Regions from separate parts of the Variovorax xiamenensis genome, predicted to be linked through region 2. Evidence: predicted binding sites of a transcription regulator. Region 2 holds the regulator's gene; the other holds the start of a gene.
What was found. The regulator NrdR, encoded in region 2, represses ribonucleotide reductase genes. The targets are predictions, from matches to a motif close to CACNANATNTNGTG.
Positions count from the first base shown of each region.

Region 1: SFB74_RS05565 (ribonucleoside-diphosphate reductase subunit alpha) is a predicted target of NrdR. The motif match lies at 1,902-1,915, and genes of this name have one in related genera.

Region 1 covers NZ_CP139038.1:1,285,592-1,288,995, forward strand. The annotation lists gene SFB74_RS05565 (ribonucleoside-diphosphate reductase subunit alpha) at 1-1,818, opposite strand, end outside; gene ampD (1,6-anhydro-N-acetylmuramyl-L-alanine amidase AmpD) at 2,169-2,780, opposite strand; gene SFB74_RS05575 (sigma-54-dependent transcriptional regulator) at 2,767-3,404, opposite strand, start outside.
Region 2 covers NZ_CP139038.1:4,104,520-4,107,923, forward strand. The annotation lists gene SFB74_RS18700 (transglycosylase SLT domain-containing protein) at 1-253, shown strand, start outside; ZMP/ZTP riboswitch at 295-418, shown strand; gene glyA (serine hydroxymethyltransferase) at 460-1,704, shown strand; gene nrdR (transcriptional regulator NrdR) at 1,758-2,201, shown strand; gene SFB74_RS18715 (type IV pilin protein) at 2,242-2,703, opposite strand; gene SFB74_RS18720 (PilC/PilY family type IV pilus protein) at 2,713-3,404, opposite strand, start outside.

The sequences.
Region 1 (3,404 bases), 2.8 Mb from region 2:
GTTCACCGAACCCAGGTTGCACACGGCGGTCTCGGTGTCGCTGGTGTTCAGCGTGATCTCGGTGCACAGGTTCGACGAGTGCACCACACCGGCGTGCTGCTGCGGCGAGCGCACGTTGCAGGCGTCCTTGAACGTGATCCAGGGGTGGCCGGTCTCGAACAGCATCGTGAGCATCTTGCGCCACAGGTCGGTCGCCTGGATGGTGCGGCTCGGCTTGATCTCGCCGCGGGCAGCCTTCTCTTCGTAGGCGACGTAGGCCTTCTCGAACTCGGCGCCGAACAGGTCGTGCAGGTCGGGCACGTTCGAGGGCGAGAACAGCGTCCAAGTGCCCTTTTCCATCACGCGGCGCATGAACAGGTCGGGGATCCAGTTGGCGGTGTTCATGTCGTGCGTGCGGCGGCGGTCGTCGCCGGTGTTCTTGCGCAGCTCCAGGAACTCCTCGATGTCGAGGTGCCAGGTTTCGAGGTAAGTGCAGACGGCGCCCTTGCGCTTGCCGCCCTGGTTCACGGCCACGGCCGTGTCGTTCACCACCTTCAGGAACGGCACCACGCCCTGCGATTCGCCGTTCGTGCCCTTGATGTGGCTGCCGAGCGCGCGCACACGGGTCCAGTCGTTGCCCAGGCCGCCGGCGAACTTCGACAGCAGCGCGTTTTCCTTGATCGACTCGTAGATGCCATCCAGGTCGTCCGGCACGGTGGTCAGGTAGCAGCTCGACAGCTGCGAGCGCAGCGTGCCGGCGTTGAACAGCGTCGGCGTGCTCGACATGAAGTCGAACGACGACAGCACTTCGTAGAACTCGATGGCGCGGGCTTCGCGGTCGATTTCATTCAGCGACAGGCCCATGGCCACGCGCATGAAGAAAGCCTGCGGCAGCTCGATGCGGGTCTTGCGCACGTGCAGGAAGTAGCGGTCGTACAGGGTCTGCAGACCGAGGTAGTCGAACTGGTTGTCGCGCTCGGCCTTCAGCGCCGCGCCCAGGCGGGGCAGGTCGTACTGCAGCAGCTTCTCGTCGAGCAGGTCGTTGTCCACGCCCTTCTTGATGAACTGCGGGAAGTAGTCGGCATACGCGGTGGCGCGATCGGCGGGCATCACTTCGCGGCCGATGATCTCCTTGAAGATCGTGTGCAGCAGCAGGCGCGCGGTGGCGAAGGTGTAGTCGGGGTCTTTCTCGATCAGCGTGCGGGCTGCCAGGATCGAGGCCTTGTAGACCTCGTCGAGCGGCACGCCGTCGTACAGGTTGCGCATCGTCTCGGCGACGATGGGGGCGGCCGTGATGCTGTCGCCCAGGCCTTCGCAGGCCGACTCGATCAGGCTCTTGAGTTCGTTCAGGTCGAGCGCGACCAGCTCGCCCTTGTCCAGCACGTGCAGCGCGGGAGCGGCCGGCACTTCCTGCTCGCCCTGCTTCGAGCGCTCCTGCGTGCGGCGTTCGCGGTACAGCACGTACGCGCGGGCGATCTCATGGTGGCCGCCGCGCATCAGGCCGAGCTCGACCTGGTCCTGCACGTCCTCGATGTGGAAGGTGCCGCCGCCCGGACGCGAACGCACCAGTGCGCGGATCACGCCCTGCGTGAGCACGTCCACCGTCTCGCGCACGCTGGCCGATGCCGCGCCCTGGGTGCCGTGCACGGCCAGGAAGGCCTTCATCATCGCGATGGCGATCTTGTTCGGCTCGAAGGGAACGACGGCGCCGTTACGGCGGATGATCTGGTAGTGGGCCAGGTTCTGGCTGGTGGGGGAGCCAGCAGTGTCTCGCTGCTGTTGCGACGGCGTGGAGGGAACGGCACGCGGGGTCGATTGGGGGTTCAGGGCTGTTTGCATTCGCTTCCTCTCGGTTGGCAATTCTTGTTGGATGGCGGCGCCTGGGCCGGGCACCGCGTCGGTGTGTGTGACCGGACGGAGGACACTATATCTAGGGTGCATGGGGCATACAACCCACTAGATGTAGCGTTTTCCAACGGATACAAGGATTGCCGGTATTACTTCCGCAATAGAACACCTGCAGAGATGCCCCATGAATACTGGCCTATGGTCCCGCAACCCGCATGGGCCGTGGCTTGCAGGGCGATTTGGGCCTGCAGGGCGCATGGTTGCTGCATCGCGCGTTTGAAATTCTCTCATTGCTGCGGCGCAAGAGCGTCGCATCGCGGGGCGTCGCGCGATTGAAAAAATTAGAGCCCGATCACCTGCTCGGGAAACATCTGTGGCCTCCAGCCGAGTTGCTCGCGCAGCAGGCGCCAGTCGAATCCCGCCCCCGGGTCCTGCTTGCGGCCCGGTGCGATGTGCTCGTGGCCGGCGATGTACGCGACCGGAAAGTGCTGCGCGATGGCGGCGCACAGGCTCGCCAGCGTCTCGTATTGCGGCTCCTCGAAGGGCTGGCCTTCCAGGCCCTCGAGCTCGATGCCGATGGAGTCGTCATTACAGTTGCCGCGGCCGCGCCAGGACGACACGCCGGCATGCCACGCGCGATCGTCGCAGCTCACGAACTGCCAGAGCTCGCCGTTGCGCCGCACGTAGAAATGCGACGAAACCTCCAGCCCGCGTATCGACTGGAAGTAGGGGTGCGCGTCCCAGTCCAGCTGGTTGGTGAAGAGCTCTTGCACCGCGTCGCCGCCGTACTCCCCGGGCGGCAGGCTGATCGAGTGCAGCACGATGAGATCGATCTGCGCGCCCTGCGGCCGCGGCCCGAAATTGGGCGAGGGCAGGGCTTTCGCGAAGCGGTACCAGCCGGCCTGCCAGAGTGCGTCGCCGGGCGCCGCGGGGGCTTCTTCAGTCGTCGACATGGCTGCTGCTCGCGCCATCGTCGCCGTTGGGCGTCGTGATGCCCAGGCGCGCGATGCGATAGCGGATCTGGCGCAGGCTCATGCCGAGCCGCGCGGCGGCCGCGGTGCGGTTGAAGCCGCTTTCATGCAGCGCGCGCACGAGGATCTCGCGCTCCTGCTGGTCGAGATAGGCCTGCAGGTCGGAGGGCAGAGGCGGGGGCGCGACCTTTGGAGGCGCGACCGGCGCGGCGATCGGCAGCGCAGCCGCCGCGACGACAGACGCGTCGGCAGCGGGCGAGAGCGGAGCCGGCGCGGATGCCGCGGCTTCGGCCGCGGCCGTGAAGCCGCCCATCAGGTCGAGGTGCAGCTCGTCGCCGTCGTTCAGCGCCACCGCGCGGTGCAGCAGGTTCTCGAGCTCGCGCACGTTGCCGTTCAGCGGATGCTGCGCGAGGCGGCGCAGCAGGTCGTCCGACAGGTGAGGCACCGGCAGTCCGCCGTCCTGCGCGATGCGCGAGAGCAGCGCGTTGCACAGTGCGGGAAGGTCCTCGCGGCGGTCGCGCAGCGCGGGCACCGCGATCTCGATCACGTTGAGGCGGTAGAAAAGATCCTGGCGGAAGCGGCCGGCCTGCACTTCGGAGTGCAGGT
Region 2 (3,404 bases):
CGCCCGCGCTGGCTCCCTCGAAGGCGGCCTGCGCTATTACGTGGGCGCCGCCAACCTCGAGGACGACGGCGGCTACGCCGCCAAGGTGATGGCCGAGCACGAGCGCCTGCTGCAGGTTGCCAACGGCCGCGCGCCGTCGACGGTCACGCCGCCGAACGTGCGCCCGCAGCCGATCCCGGTGGTGGCGCCTCCGGCCAAGCACGAAGAAGGCAGCGAGCCCGCCAAGGTGGCTCTGCTCTCCTCCGTTTCCTGAAGGAGTTTTCGCGGCGCGGGTGCAGCCTCCTGAGCTACACTCGACCGGTACGCGACTGGCGATAGGCGCAGCACCCCGCAAGGTGCCACGCGCTGACGTGGAATACCACTGGGAAGCGTACCGCCTGGTCACGCAGGCGTTCAGCCGTTCGCCTGGGCAGCCCTTGTTTGGTTGAAGAACAAGGACCTCGTCTTCAAAGGACTGCCATGTACCAACGCAATATCCTGGTCGAACAGACCGACCCCGAAATCTGGGCCGCGATTCAAGCCGAAAACGCACGCCAGGAACACCACATCGAGCTGATCGCCAGCGAGAACTACGCCTCGCCGGCCGTCATGGCCGCGCAGGGCTCGCAGCTCACCAACAAGTACGCCGAAGGCTATCCGGGCAAACGCTACTACGGCGGCTGCGAGCACGTCGACGTGGCCGAGCAGCTGGCCATCGACCGCATCAAGCAGATCTTCGGCGCCGATGCCGCCAACGTGCAGCCGCATTGCGGCGCCTCGGCCAACGAGGCCGTGATGCTCGCCTTCCTGAAGCCTGGCGACACCATCATGGGCATGAGCCTGGCCGAAGGCGGCCACCTGACCCACGGCATGCCCCTCAACATGAGCGGCAAGTGGTTCAACGTCGTGAGCTACGGCCTGAACGAGAAGGAAGAAATCGACTACGACGCGATGGAGCGCAAGGCGCATGAGCACATGCCCAAGCTGATCATCGCGGGCGCGTCGGCCTACTCGCTGCGCATCGATTTCGAGCGCTTCGCCAAGGTGGCCAAGGACGTCGGCGCGATCTTCATGGTCGACATCGCCCACTACGCCGGCCTCGTGGCCGCAGGCGTGTACCCCAACCCGGTGCCGCACGCCGACATCGTCACCTCCACCACCCACAAGAGCCTGCGCGGCCCGCGCGGCGGCATCATCCTGATGAAGTCGCAGCACGAGAAGGCCATCAACAGCGCGATCTTCCCGGGCCTGCAAGGCGGCCCGCTGATGCACGTGATCGCCGCCAAGGCCGTCGCGTTCAAGGAGGCCATGTCGCCCGAGTTCAAGACCTACCAGCAACAGGTGGTCAAGAACGCCCAGATCGTGGCCGAGACGCTCACCCAGCGCGGCCTGCGCATCGTGAGCGGACGCACCGAAAGCCACGTGATGCTGGTCGACCTGCGCGCCAAGGGCATCACCGGCAAGGAAGCCGAAGCCGTGCTGGGCAGCGCCCACATGACGATCAACAAGAACGCAATCCCCAACGACCCGGAGAAGCCGATGGTCACCAGCGGCGTGCGCATCGGCACCCCCGCCATGACCACCCGCGGCTTCAAGGACGAAGAGGCCCGCATCACCGCGAACCTGGTTGCCGACGTGCTCGAGAACCCGCGCGACGCGGCGAACATCGAAGCCGTGCGCGCCAAGGTCCACGCCCTGACGAGCCGCTTCCCCGTCTACCGCTGATTTCCGTCAGCCGGTAGAGAAGAAGAAAAAAGAAAAGAAGAAGCCCTGGCCGCATGAAATGCCCTTTTTGCGGCCATCTTGAAACGCAGGTCGTCGAGACCCGCGTTTCCGAGGACGCCGACTTCGTCCGCAGGCGCCGCCAGTGCAGCGCCTGCGACAAGCGCTTCACCACCTACGAGCGCCCGGACGTCAACTTTCCCGTGGTCGTGAAGAAGGACGGCAGCCGCGCCGACTTCGACTCGACCAAGGTGCGTGCCTCCATGATGCTGGCGCTGCGCAAGCGCCCCGTGAGCATCGAGCAGATCGACAACGCCCTGCTGCGCATCGAGCAGAAGCTGCTGGCCAGCGGCCTGCGCGAAATCGACTCGACCAAGGTCGGCGAGCTCGTCATGCGCGAACTCAAGAAGCTCGACAAGGTCGCCTACGTGCGCTTCGCCTCGGTGTACCGCAGCTTCGAGGACGTGGACGAGTTCAGGCAGCTGCTGCGCGATATCTGAGCGGCCCTGCGTCGTTTTCTCATCTCTTTTCCGCGTTTTTTCAGCGGTTCCAGCACGACTGCACCAACGCATTCGAGGCATCGGTGCTGCCGGCGGCCAGCTTGACGCCCTGCTGATTCACCGTGAGCGTCCCGCACTCGTCGCGGGCCGATGCGCCCTGCGGCACGGCGCGCAAGGTATAGCTGGTCGTCGATCTCGCCGCATAGCCGATGGCATAGCTGGCCGGGCCGGACGAGGGCGACTGGCCGAGCCCCGCCGGCAGCGCGACGTTGGCTGGCGGATATTTCCCGTTGACCGTCAGGTAGCGCTCGTTCCACTGCGCAGCCTGCAGCAACTGCTGCTTCGCGTCGGCCCGCTTGGCCCGCAGCACGTAGCGCGTGTAGCTCGGGTAGGCGATGGCGGCGAGGATGCCGATCACCATCGTCACGATCATGAGTTCGATCAGCGTGAAGCCGCGCGAACGCGCCCGTTTGCCAACCTTGGTTCTGGAGTGCTTGTTCATGTTCGTTCTTCAGTTCGTCGAGATCAGGCTGCGCCAGCCGAAGCGGCGCACGATGTCCGGCCGCTTCGGCGACTTGCAGTCGCCGGCGGCATTGCAGATCACGTCCCTGCCCTTTTCCCGGTTCTGCGGCTCCAGGACGATGTCATCCCTGCCGGAACGATTCCGGAACCCCAGATAGGCTCCCACTGCACCAGAGGTGGTGTATGCGATGCCCTCGGGGGCAGAGCCGCTGAACAGGTCGACCACCAGCGACCAGCCGTCGTCGCCCGTGCCGGCGGTGCAGTCGATCGAATTGCTGCTCGAACCGGGAATGGTGGTCGAGAACAGCCCGACCCCATTGCCCAGCACGTTACCGGGATAGACGATGCGCTCCCCTGTCGTCGGCAACTCCAGATGCCAACCGCGCTTGGCCTGCGAGCCGGTGTAGCTCACGGATTTGCGGGAGACGGTGCGCAACTCGACGCCGGCTTCATCGACAGGGGTGGTACCGATGGTTTGTGCCACGAGGTCGGTCAGGGTCGCCGTGCCGACGCTCCCGTTGGCCGGGTCCCAGATGCCGTACAGGTACTGCTGGGCGCTCAAGCCTTCGTCACCCGAGGCGAACAGCCGCCCGGTGCCGAACACCACCATGTAGCCGCCACGCGGATGATCGACGACCACGGGTGCGGCCGTGATCGGCTGCCTTGCGTCGGCCGAGAACA